4 regions of the Rossellomorea sp. GCM10028870 genome follow, and region 2 is predicted to be linked to each of the others. Evidence: predicted binding sites of a transcription regulator. Region 2 holds the regulator's gene; each other region holds the start of a gene.
What was found. The regulator LexA, encoded in region 2, represses DNA repair genes until DNA is damaged. The targets are predictions, from matches to a motif close to CGAACATATGTTCG.
Positions count from the first base shown of each region.

Region 1 (3,216 bases), on a different contig from region 2:
GCATGATACAGTTGTTCGTTATACCAGGCTGCCCCCTCAATGGCGATACCTTCGTGCTCGATCCCAATGCTCTTGGAGTTGAAATACCAGTTTCCGGCATGCCAGGCCACATCTTTATTGTCCACCATTTGCGTGATATCACCGTCGGAAGAACGGATCACATAATGAGCGGAAGCCTGGGTCCATTCCCGCTGAAACACGGTTTTGGTTAAATCATAGCTGATTTCTGTGTCGTGGAGGACGATGTACTTGATTTCCTGATTGTCATGCGGTCTGTTTGCAATGTCGTAATTGCCGTATGAAGTTTCATAGTAGGTCCCGCCGCCCCAGTCAATCTTCTTGTAAGCTGCCGGAACGTAATGACATGAAAGGCCATTCGGACAATCGGCCCCAGTTTCTTCAGTATCCATTTTTAAGTTTAACGATTGGATTGATTCTTGATTAGGGCTGGTTTGTTTAGGCGCTAACGTTAAGGAAGATCCATCCTCTGTTTGTTTCGTCACCCCATTATTGATTGTCTCGTATACACGGTCCGCAAAGTCCTTCGCTCCCGAGTAGTCGTTTGAACCGCTGTATTTTGCGACTGCCCCATACCATCCGTTTATGTCAGAGGGTGTTTTTCCAGTGGTATCTTTGGCATACTGTGCCAGAAGTGCTGCAGCACCGCGGATATTTTGCTTTTTATTTTGTTTTAACGTTTCTGGTTGAAGAGAGAGTAGTTCAGCTGCGGTATTCAGAGTGTGAAGTTTTGGATCATGGATGTCTAATGTAGATTCGATTTTCAGTGTTGATTTTTCTAAGGGCTGAGCGTCTGCGTCCTCTTTACCGGATAAAAACATATGAGCGGGTTCATCGCTGTGGGTATCTTCTAAACGATCAGTATTAACATCCGTCAGATGCATCAATCCGTAGCCTCCGGAAGCACTTGGCTTTCCGTCGTGATGCTCCCACAGTGATACGTTATACCCCACTGCAAGTAGAATTTCAACTGGGACATTGAATTCCTGCGCAGCTTGTTGGAACGCTTTTTGCAACTCGAGTGAATCGACAACTTCAGCTTTTGCCACTCCATGAGAGGTGATCGATGGTGCCATCGGGGTAATGGTGGAACTCAACAGAAATCCCGTTAAACTAAGGGAACCGGCGACTTGTAGCCATTTAGATTTTTTCTTCATACATTCCTCCTGAACACTATGTATTTTTTGTAGAACTTATAAAAAAGCTTATTGGAAATAAGACAGAATAGTCAATCAATTATTAGGGATATGCCTAGATGAATATTTGTGTCGGGATAAGCCTTATGATGTGGTAGAAAGCATTTCAGTTAGAGGTTTCTTAATTGTGGATAAATAAAGAATAGTGTGAATAAATGAAGTGGTGGACGGGTTATTCACAGATTGAATACGCATTCATCAACATTGTTCACAAGAATTTTGACGAATTGTGAATAAGTTTAGGGATTTTCCACAAGGAATATCGACTTATACACATAGTTGTACACAGGGTGTGTATAGAAATGCTCGGATTGTGTCGAAAATTTCTTTGTCACCTCCCGTAAAATGTCGAAATCTCAATTCAAGCCTCTAATTTGCTACTTCACCGAATGTTATCCACAACCAAGAGGACGTTTCATGAGGTCCGACCCTTAAATATCAAGAAAAACGAACTTTTGTTCGCTTATTATTGGTTAATAATGTAGGAAATGTGGTAGAATGTGTATAGATGAATGGACAGTGTTTAAGATGGGTATAAGTAGGTAAATACAAGGTAGCAGTCCTTTATTATAGGAGGTTTCACGGTGAAAGATCAATTCGAGCTCAAGTCTAAATATAAACCAGAGGGAGATCAGCCCCTGGCAATTGAAAAATTGGTTAAAGGTATAAATGAAGGGAAACGTCATCAAACCTTACTTGGGGCAACAGGGACCGGAAAGACATTCACTGTTTCCAATGTAATCAAGCAGGTTGAAAAGCCGACCCTCATCATTGCTCATAATAAAACGTTGGCAGGACAGCTCTACAGCGAATTCAAAGAGTTTTTTCCTGATAACGCCGTTGAATATTTTGTCAGTTACTACGACTATTATCAGCCGGAGGCATACGTTCCTCAAACGGATACGTTTATCGAGAAGGATGCCAGCATCAATGATGAAATCGATAAACTCAGGCACTCTGCTACATCTTCTTTGTTTGAGCGAAAAGATGTCATCATCATTGCCAGCGTGTCCTGTATTTACGGTTTAGGTAACCCGGAAGAATATCGGGAGCTCGTCCTTTCCCTCAGAACCGGGATGGAAATCGAACGAAATCAATTGCTGCGTAAGCTTGTGGATATACAATATGAACGAAATGATATCGACTTCCAGCGTGGAACCTTCCGTGTGCGAGGCGATGTAGTGGAAATTTTCCCGGCTTCCCGGGATGAACACTGTATGCGTGTAGAGTTTTTCGGAGATGAAATCGACCGGATTCGTGAAGTGGATGCCCTGACCGGCGAAATCATGGGCGATCGAGATCATATCGCGATTTTTCCTGCTTCCCACTTCGTAACCCGTGAAGAAAAATTACAGGTAGCCATCAAGAATATTGAAAAAGAGCTTGAAGAGCAGCTAGCCATCATGAAAGAAGAAAATAAACTGCTAGAGGCCCAGCGTTTAGAGCAGCGTACCCGTTACGATCTGGAGATGATGCGGGAGATGGGCTTTTGCTCGGGGATTGAAAACTACTCCCGTCACTTGACACTAAGGCCGGCCGGGTCGACTCCGTATACTCTTCTGGATTATTTTCCAGACGACTTCTTAATTGTGGTCGATGAGTCCCATGTGACGTTACCTCAAATCAGGGGGATGTTCAACGGGGATCAGGCCCGTAAAAAGGTGCTTGTGGATCACGGATTCCGCCTGCCTTCAGCCATGGACAATCGTCCCCTGCGCTTCGAGGAGTTTGAAAAGAAAACCCAGCAGCTTCTCTATGTTTCGGCAACTCCGGGACCATATGAGTTGGAACACAGTCCTGAAATGGTCGAGCAGATCATCCGCCCAACCGGACTGCTGGATCCACTCATCGAGGTGCGGCCAATCGAAGGGCAAATTGATGATTTGTTAGGTGAGATCAATGAACGGATTGAGAAAAACGAGCGTGTCCTGGTGACCACCTTAACGAAAAAAATGTCCGAGGATCTCTCTGCCTATCTGAAGGAGATCGGGATAAAAGTCCA
Region 1 covers NZ_JBHTGN010000003.1:322,232-325,447, reverse strand. Annotated here, with positions in the region: gene ACFQWC_RS15425 (N-acetylmuramoyl-L-alanine amidase) at 1-1,175, opposite strand, end outside; gene uvrB (excinuclease ABC subunit UvrB) at 1,799-3,216, shown strand, end outside.
Region 1: a site for LexA is predicted at 1,663-1,676, ahead of uvrB (excinuclease ABC subunit UvrB). Genes of this name have one in related genera too.

Region 2 (3,216 bases):
ACAAGCATGCAGCATGACGAGGGGGTAGAGGCCGTAGCAGAATGATACTTAAGGAATTGGCAAGTACTTTATCGCTCTACTTTTAAGTTTTGTCGTCACCCCGCAACAAAAAACGCCAGGTCCATTTATATCAGACCTGACAGCTCGTTAACTTAATGCATTTTCTTTTTACTTTGGATATCCTGGATCTTCTTAGGGGTCACCTCATTACCTTCCGGATCAAAGATTCTTGTATTTTCAATGGTCCCTTTCATCGATTGACGAAACGTTTCCAGGTATTCTTTTCTCAACTTGGACTGCTCTTTTGCTTCTTGTTCTGTTAGTCCAGTGCTTTTAGACTTTTTGGCAAGTTCATTGATTCGATTCATTTTCGTTTTTGAAAGCATCTATAAAAACTCCTTTATTGCATAGTCGGCAAAATCTAAAACACAACTGAAAGTTAAGCGTCATACTATCGTCATGTTACTAGATTAAAGGAGATAAAACAAGAGTTACGCATTTTCCAATGAAGCCATATATTCTTTAAAACGCCTATGTACGGTAGCTTTGGAGACGTCATACCCAAACCCTCTTAGTGTAGCTGCAATTTCAGCAAAAGTCAGTTCATTCTTTCTTAACCTGACAATTTCCTCAACGGGTACTTCAATCCGCTCTCTTCCATCTAGATTCCCTTTATTCTTTAGATTTTTATGAGGTTGAAAACCATTTTCCACTGCCCTTTTCATTCCTCGTCTGATTTTCAAATTATGGAGTTTCCTTTGGTATTCTTCAACCATGCTCACGATATTAATCACCATGGAATCTGATTCAGATAAGTGAAGCTCGCCACTATGTGTTTGACTAATAATCTTAACTTCCTCTTTTAATAGACAATGAATGAGGGCAATTTTTGCATTTCCCCTGCCAATCCTTGTTTCGTCCTGTATGAGAACAGCCGCAATCGACTCACCTTTAATCAAATCAAGAAGTTCCAGAACACCAGGACGATCTAATTCAAAACCGCTTGCTTGATCTTTTATGATAGCAGCCACTTCGTATTGGTGTTCTTGTGCTAATTTCACTAATTCCTCTTCTTGACGTTCCAAAGATGTTTCCTGTGTGTCTTTCTTTGTACTTACTCTGCAGTAAATTACTGCCTTCATCTTCTATCCCTCTATTCTTCGTTCATTACCAATTCATAATCTGAATGGGTGGATAATGTCGGATTTTCTATAGGTAACACAAGTGATTCACCGGGCTTGATCGAGAATGATGTGAGATTATTTTCCTCTCCTACCCAAGCGATAAATTCTTCCACTGTCATAGAGTATTCTTCATTATATTGTTTGGCAATAGTCCAGAGCGTGTCTCCATCCTGAACGGTGATACTTTGATAAGACGGTTGATCTGCCATGACAAATAGTAAATAGGCTGCAGAAAAAAGCGCTAAAACAAATAATATAATAATGTAAGAGAAACGATTCCAAATGTGTGATAACATAAAAAATACCTCCATACGAATGTTTGTTCTGTTTTGTTATTTTTATTGTAATACGAACATTCGTTTGGTGTCAACAGAAATTCGAACTTATGTTTGTATCAGCTGGAAAGACATGCTATAATGGGAACATAAGATCTATAATAGAGGTGCGTGAACATGACAAAATTGTCTAAAAGACAGCAAGACATACTAGAATATATTAAAATTGCAGTAAGAGAAAAAGGATATCCACCTTCCGTCCGGGAAATCGGGGAAGCCGTTGGTCTTGCTTCTAGTTCCACCGTACACGGACATCTGGCCAGGTTAGAGAGTAAAGGCCTCATTCGCCGGGATCCCACCAAACCAAGAGCCATCGAAATTTTAAATCTTGAAGAGGATACGATTCCACGCCAGCGAGTTGTGAACGTTCCTTTAATCGGTAAGGTTACAGCAGGTCAACCCATCACTGCTGTCGAGAATGTAGAAGAATTCTTTCCACTGCCTGAGCGTATGGCACCTTCTGATGAACAGGTCTTCATGCTGGAAATCATGGGTGATAGTATGATAGAAGCCGGGATCTTGGATGGGGATTTCGTTATCGTGCGTCAGCAGCAAACAGCGAACAATGGAGATATCGTCGTAGCGATGACCGAGGAAGATGAAGCGACTGTAAAACGTTTCTTTAAAGAAAAGGATTATGTTCGATTACAACCAGAGAATTCAACAATGGATCCGATCATTTTACGAAATGTATCCATTTTAGGAAAAGTTGTCGGAGTTTATCGTCAAGTACATTAATAGGTTTAAGCCGCTATGTTTAATAGCGGCTTAATTTTTTATGTAATTTGGAAGACTATTAAAGAATAAAAAAGCAGTGGGTCGTAGCGTTTTTGCTACGACCCACTGTTTAAGGATTAATACATTTGAATGTATTGCTCGCGCTCCCATGGGTGTACTTGTGTACGGAACATATCCCATTCGATTTCTTTCGCTTCAACGAAGTGTTCGAAGATGTGTTCTCCAAGGGATTTAACGATTACTTCATTTGTTTTAAGGTTTTCTAATGCAGCGTGTAATGTTGCTGGAAGATCTACGATTCCTGCTTCTTCACGCTCTTTTTTGTCCATGACATAAATGTTGCGGTCGATTGGCTTAGGAGCTGGAAGATTATTTTTGATTCCATCTAATCCAGCTGCCAGTAATACAGCCATCGCCAGGTATGGGTTAGCCGCCGGGTCAACACTACGAACTTCTACACGTGTGCTTAATCCACGAGAAGCAGGGATACGGATTAATGGGCTGCGGTTACGAGCAGACCATGCAACATAACAAGGAGCTTCATATCCAGGTACTAAACGTTTGTATGAGTTTACAGTCGGGTTCGTGATCGCTGTAAAGTCAGTGGCATGTTTAATGATACCTGCAAGGAATTGACGAGCTGTATCGCTTAATTGCAAATCTCCCTTTTCATCAAAGAAAGAGTTTTCCCCATTTTTGAATAGGGACATGTTACAGTGCATTCCTGATCCATTTACACCAAATAGTGGTTTTGGCATGAATGTAGCGTGCAAACCATGCTTACGTGCAATCGTTTTAACTACTAGTTTAAATGTTTGGATATCATCACATGCTCTTAATGCACTTGCATATTTAAAGTCGATCTCATGTTGACCAGGAGCAACTTCGTGGTGAGATGCTTCGATTTCAAAGCCCATTTCTTCTAGTTCTAATGCGATATCACGACGGCAGTTCTCCCC
Region 2 covers NZ_JBHTGN010000001.1:1,356,280-1,359,495, forward strand. Annotated here, with positions in the region: gene ACFQWC_RS07085 (DUF896 domain-containing protein) at 153-386, opposite strand; gene ACFQWC_RS07090 (YneB family resolvase-like protein) at 492-1,142, opposite strand; gene yneA (cell division suppressor protein YneA) at 1,154-1,480, opposite strand; gene lexA (transcriptional repressor LexA) at 1,637-2,257, shown strand; gene glnA (type I glutamate--ammonia ligase) at 2,374-3,216, opposite strand, start outside.

Region 3 (3,216 bases), 760 kb from region 2:
GGTCCCTATTCTATCTTGAATCTTTTGGGTTGCTTCGTTCGTTAGTTCGATTTTCATTCGACGACCTCCTCTATCCCTTATCCTATCACATTTCATTTGTTTCCTTTAGAATATTGCATTTTTCCTGTTTTCAATTTACTATCGATAAGGGGGATTCTTTTGTATTTTCTAGAAAGGGTGGTTTTTCATGGCAAAAGCTCAAATTAAAGTGAATGATAATGGTTCTTTTCGTGTAAGCGGTGACGTGGAGCTAATTGACGCTGACGGAAATGTATTTCCAACGAAACAAGTGTTTACCCTTTGCCGTTGTGGCTTATCTACAAACATGCCGTTTTGTGACGCATCTCATAAAGGAAAATTCGAATCATGTGTGCGGGCAGAAAAAGTATTGGACGAAGAGTAAATGGAATGAAAAGAGAGACTTCACCCTTGTGAAGTCTCTCTTTTCATGGGGCTGTCAATCGAAAAAGCGAATGTCCACAACGCTTGCAAGTGGAATATAGTGTACGTCTTCGAACCTGTCTACGACGTGCAGCTTCCCTTCCAGTGAGTCGACGTGGTGAACGGTTCCAATCGATAATTGATGACGGTGCTTTACATAGTGAGTAATCGACACCAATTTGCCAAACTCCATCGCCTCTGACACGACTTCATTCATCCTGACCAGTTCCTGCTCGTCAAGTTCGATCCTCTTCTCGTGCGTATCTTCCTTTGCCCAATCCCTTAGGAGCTTCACATGCTCCGGCAGCATCATAGATGTCCATTTGATTCTTCCTCGATCGCGGATCAACTCTCTCACCTCCTATATTTATTACGATTTATGTCCACCCACCAGGCGGGCACGATGCCTTGCTGTTCCTGCTTCTGTATAGGATACGGCCCGGAGAAGGGCTGCCGATCCATATTTATTTCGGATGCGGTCCACTACATACCCTAGCTCCCGCTTCTCCCATCGATTCGGCTCGAACAAAGAAATCTGCAAGGCTCCATCATCTACAATATTTGAAAGAGCGATGTTGATTTTCCGTACAGTTTTCCCGTTGTAATTCTCTTCGAATAACTCCAGGCATACACGATATAAATCCATGGTGATATTGGTCGGCTCCTCGATGGTCCGCGACCGGTGAAACCCTCCACCAAATTCTTCGTGACTGTAACCGACGCCAAAGCTTATTGTTCTCCCCGACTTGCGATGGGTGCGGGCGCGTCTGGCGACTTCTTCACACATTTCTAAAATGACACGTTTGATTTCCTCTTTCTCCTTATAATCGCGAAGCAGGATCTGCCCCTTGCCAAAGCTGATTTGACCATCCATGATCGGAGCTCCTATTTCAGATAAATCAACTCCCCATGCGTGGTAATAGAGTTGATTTCCCATAACGCCGAACTTGGCCTCCAGCTTCTCCAGGTCATACTGCGCCAATTGGCCAATAGAGAAAATCCCCATGCGATTGAGCGTCTTTTCGAGGCGCCCGCCAATCCCCCACATTTCACGTAAAGGCGATAGCGGCCACAGCTTTTCCGGAACGTCTTCATAGGTCCATTCGGCAATACCCTCTTTTTTTGCTTCAAGATCCAGGCACAACTTAGACAACAGCATATTGGGACCGATTCCTATGGCGCACGGCAGCTGAAACTCCCTTTCCATATCATCTCTGATTTTACGTGCAACAGTCGTGGCATCTCCCCAGAGATTCGTCGCTCCATCAATCTTGATAAAGCTTTCGTCCACGCTATACGTATGAATGGCATCTTTCGGTACGTAGCGGTGGAATAACCGGGTCAATTCAGTCGATATCCTGACATACGTCGCCATTTTCGGCTCTACAAGCCGGATGCGCGGATCCTTTGGGATTTCAAACATCCGCGAGCCCGTTTTGATCCCAAAGTCCTTCTTCAACCTGGGTGATGCCGCTAACACAATACTTCCTTGGCGGTCCCTATCCCCTACTACAGCCAAATGGCATTCAAGGGGATCAAGACCCAGCATGACAGCCGAACAGCTAGCATAAAAGCTCTTCATATCGATGCACAGAATCTTGTGGTGTGGCAGCACACTGTAATCGACAGTCATATCCTCGTCCTCCATTTTACCTAAAATAGAACAAACGTTCTCATATAGTATATCTATGATTCTAACCGAATATACGTTCCCTTTCAACTTAAATAAATGGAAATGGAGAGAATAACAAGAAAACCGGAGGCGGCTTGAGCAGGACCGACAAGCATAAGGCGAACATACCGGAAAGGCGCTCTTTGCCTTTTTGGTATGTTTGACTTATGACCTCGAGCCTCTAAGCCCTGCAGCTGGATCAAGAAAAGCGGAAGGGGCTCGCCCTGGGGCGACAAGCAATCAGGGTCACACCAAAGTCAAATTCTGTCGATATTTTTGTTATGAAATTCATAGTCGCATTTTCCTATAATTGCTAAAATTCAAATGAACACAAATTGTCAGGGCGAGGAGGAGTAACATGGCGAAAGTGATTGTGATGTATGAAAAGCCAAAGGATCAGGAAGGGTTCGAGGAATATTACTTCAACACCCATATGCCGATAGCTGGAAAGGTTCCTCATGTAAAAAATGCGAATGTACAGCGGGTGTTATCCAATCAAAATACGGATTTGTCACTCTACTTAATAACGGAGATCGAATTTGAAAACAAAGCAGATATGAAAGAAGCGTTTAATTCTGAAGAATGGAAAGCGGTTGGAGACGATGTTCCGAACTTCATGAAATACTTAGAGAAACCACCGATTATCACCATAGTCGATTAAGAATACTTACTCTGCCAAAAATAAGAAAAGCCAAAATCAACGTGTGATTTTGGCCATTTTCCCATCAACCTCTCCCGGCTTGGAATCCTGGATATTTCGTCATGCCCCCATCGGCGATGAGTGTCGTTCCGGTGACGTAGCTTGCCTGATCCGAGGCTAGAAAAGCTGCGCAGGAAGCCACCTGTTCGGGTTCCCCGATATAGCCCATTGGAATGAGTTTCTCCACTCCTTTTTTCTTTTCAGGATCAGAAAATTTCTCGGCATTGATGGGAGTGTCAATGGCCCCGGGAGCAATATTGTTTACCCGGATTCCATCGGGTGCGAATTCTAACGCAAGACTTTCCATTAATAATTTCACCCCACCCTTACTGGCTGCATAGTGCGCAAAGTGAGGCCACGGAATGATTTCATGAACAGAAGAAACATTGATGATCGATCCTTT
Region 3 covers NZ_JBHTGN010000001.1:591,667-594,882, reverse strand. Annotated here, with positions in the region: gene ACFQWC_RS03015 (iron-sulfur cluster biosynthesis family protein) at 1-57, opposite strand, end outside; gene ACFQWC_RS03010 (CDGSH iron-sulfur domain-containing protein) at 188-403, shown strand; gene ACFQWC_RS03005 (YolD-like family protein) at 458-790, opposite strand; gene ACFQWC_RS03000 (Y-family DNA polymerase) at 812-2,074, opposite strand; gene ACFQWC_RS02995 (EthD family reductase) at 2,472-2,774, shown strand; gene ACFQWC_RS02990 (glucose-1-dehydrogenase) at 2,839-3,216, opposite strand, start outside.
Region 3: a site for LexA is predicted at 2,141-2,154, ahead of ACFQWC_RS03000 (Y-family DNA polymerase). Genes of this name have one in related genera too.

Region 4 (3,216 bases), 310 kb from region 2:
TTTGTAGAGAGGAGGAAGTGCAATATACACTTTCCCTGCTTCTAATAATGGTTTCATGTAGCGATAGAAGAAGGTTAACAGCAGAACCTGGATGTGGGCACCATCCGTATCGGCGTCGGTCATGATGACAATTTTGTCATAATTGATATCGTCGACGTTGAATTCAGGACCGACCCCGCCACCAATTGCATGGATGATTGTATTGATTTCTTCGTTTTTGAAGATATCCTGCAGCTTTGCTTTTTCCGTATTGATGACTTTCCCCCGAAGTGGTAGAATCGCTTGGAATTTACGATCACGACCTTGTTTCGCAGAACCTCCTGCCGAATCACCCTCCACCAGGTAAAGCTCGTTACGCTGAGGGTTTCTCGATTGAGCCGGTGTTAATTTACCAGATAGAACGGTTTCAGAACGCTTACGTTTCTTTCCGTTGCGTGCATCTTCCCTTGCTTTACGTGCCGCTTCGCGGGCTTGAGCCGCTTTAATGGATTTTTTAATAAGAAGGGAACTTGTATCAGGATTTTCTTCTAAGAAATAGAGAAGATGCTCGGAAACAACTGCATCCACAGCTGAACGTGCTTCACTTGTGCCAAGCTTTCCTTTCGTCTGCCCCTCAAACTGAAGGAGATGCTCCGGTATACGTACAGAAACAATGCTCGCCAGCCCTTCACGAATGTCGGTCCCTTCAAGATTTTTGTCCCGATCTTTTAGAATCCCAACTTTACGAGCGTACTCATTAAAGACACGGGTCATCGCTGTCTTTGCTCCGGCTTCGTGGGTACCTCCGTCTTTTGTACGAACATTGTTTACGAAAGACAGAATGTTTTCCGAGAAACCGTCGTTAAACTGAAAAGAGAATTCCACTTCAATGGTATGGTGTTCCCCTTCAAAGAAAGCAACGTTATGAAGCACATCTTTTTCTTCGTTAAGGTATTGAACAAAGGCCTGTATGCCACTTTCGAAGTGAAAGACTTCCTTCTGATCATGACGCTCGTCAATGATTTCAATTTTTAATCCTTTTAGCAGGAAGGCAGATTCCCTTAGACGCTCACATAGCGTTTCGTAATTATACGTGGTATTACTGAAAATCTCCGGATCAGGTTTGAAATGGATACATGTTCCTGATTTTTTCGTTTTCCCAATCTTCTCAAGAGTGGTTTCCGGTTTTCCACCTTTTGTAAAACGTTGCTCATACTTCGTTCCATCTCTTTCAATCGTCACAATAAGCCATTCGGAGAGGGCATTTACGACTGAGGCACCTACACCATGCAATCCACCACTGGTCTTGTAACCACCTTGTCCGAATTTCCCACCGGCATGTAGCACAGTCAAAATAACTTCGGGAGTCGGCTTTCCTAGTTTATGCATACCAGTTGGCATCCCCCGGCCTTTATCTTGCACTGAGATGCTATTATCCTTATGTATCGTAACAATAATCTCACTTCCGAAGCCAGCTAATGCTTCATCCACCGAGTTATCGACAATTTCGTATACTAAATGATGCAAACCTCTTGAATCTGTAGAGCCTATATACATTCCAGGTCTCTTCCGGACGGCTTCTAAACCTTCTAATACTTGAATGGCATCATCATTGTAATCCATGGTCTTATTCTGGTTGGCCACGAACATTCCCCTTTCAAAACTTCTCTAACCGAAAACAATTACTTGTACGGTATTATTGGTTATGTATATATTAACTATAACACAAGAACGTTTGTTCGTTTACCTGTTTTAATCATTTCTGAGGTAAACCACTATGCTATATTGTAGCGTTTTATTTGATTTTCGCAAATGTAATTACTGTGACAGGTCTAAATTGCGCCTGTATTTCTTTTGTGTTGCCCTGTTTTTTTCAGTGGTAATTGAGAACCATCCATCCGAAAAAAAACAAGCGGTAAGAGCCGCTTGTTACGAGTGAGAATTATTTGGTTAAAGCATGTTCAACCTTAATACAGCGATCCATAATGACTGTATACCCACGTTCTTTCAAAAAGCGATAAGCCTCTTCGTTCATTACACCAAGTTGCGCCCAAAAAACGTTAGAATCGATTTCATCAAACTCTTTCGCGATCTCAGGCAAAAATTCTGAGCGGCGAAATACATTGACAATATCAATCGGCCCTTCCACCTCTTTCAGGGTGGGAACTGCTTTAACGCCTAATGCCGACTCAATGGTTGGGTTTACAGGAATAATCTCATAGCCTTGATCCTGCATGGCTTTGGATACCATATAAGATGTTCGTGCTGGATTATCACTTAATCCAATCACCGCAATGCGTTTTGATTGTTTAAGAATGTTTCCGATTTCTTCTCGGGATGGGTTTTCCATGGGTGATCACAACTCCTTCATCGATCCTTATCCATTCATTCTTTGTCTGTTCCTTAAGTCCTATTCTTCTTTTATACCATATTTCCCTTTAACTTTTCAAAATTTTATAAAATTATTCTAAAGAGAACAAAGTGTCAGATGGACAAAAGGAAGCTCCTTAATCCTACCTGACACGCTTAAACATCTTACTCTTCAATTAATCCTTTGGAAATAAGAAATTCCCGTGCGACTTCTTTTGGGTCTTTTTTATCCATATCCACTTTGGCATTCATCTCACTCATCTCTTCTTCAGAGATTTGTCCTGCTAATTCATTCAGGACTTCCTCGACTTCAGGGTGCTCTTCCAGAACTTCCTGACGGATGATTGGTGCGGCATCATATGGTGGGAAGAACCCTTTGTCATCAGTAGTCGTTTTCAGGTTGTAACGTTGTATTCTTCCATCGGTAGTAAAGGCCGGAATAATATCGACGTCTCCGTTCTTCACTGCTTCATACATAATGTTAGGATCGAAGCTTTCTTTCGCTTTGAATTCGTATCCGTAAGCTTCAGCAAATGCATCGTACCCATCACCTTCACGCTCATAGAATTGATGAGGCGCACCAAAACTTAAATCTTTCGATAGGGGTACAAGGTCAGAGAATGTTTTGGCATCGAATTCCTGGTCTTGAGTATAAGCAAGAGTATACGTGTTTTCGAATCCTAGTGGTTTTAACCATGTCACATTAAACTTTTCCTCGTATCCTTTACGTACTTGAGACAGAATTTCCTCAGCTGAAGCCCCTTCTGCCGCTTGCTCTTTTAGAACCGCTTCCAGTCCAGTTCCTGTGTACTCGATATATACGTCGATATCGCCTTTTTCAAGAGCGGGTGTCAGAATCGATACTTC
Region 4 covers NZ_JBHTGN010000001.1:1,044,461-1,047,676, forward strand. Annotated here, with positions in the region: gene parE (DNA topoisomerase IV subunit B) at 1-1,623, opposite strand, end outside; gene ACFQWC_RS05480 (CoA-binding protein) at 1,922-2,329, opposite strand; gene ACFQWC_RS05485 (ABC transporter substrate-binding protein) at 2,515-3,216, opposite strand, start outside.
Region 4: a site for LexA is predicted at 1,708-1,721, ahead of parE (DNA topoisomerase IV subunit B). Genes of this name have one in related genera too.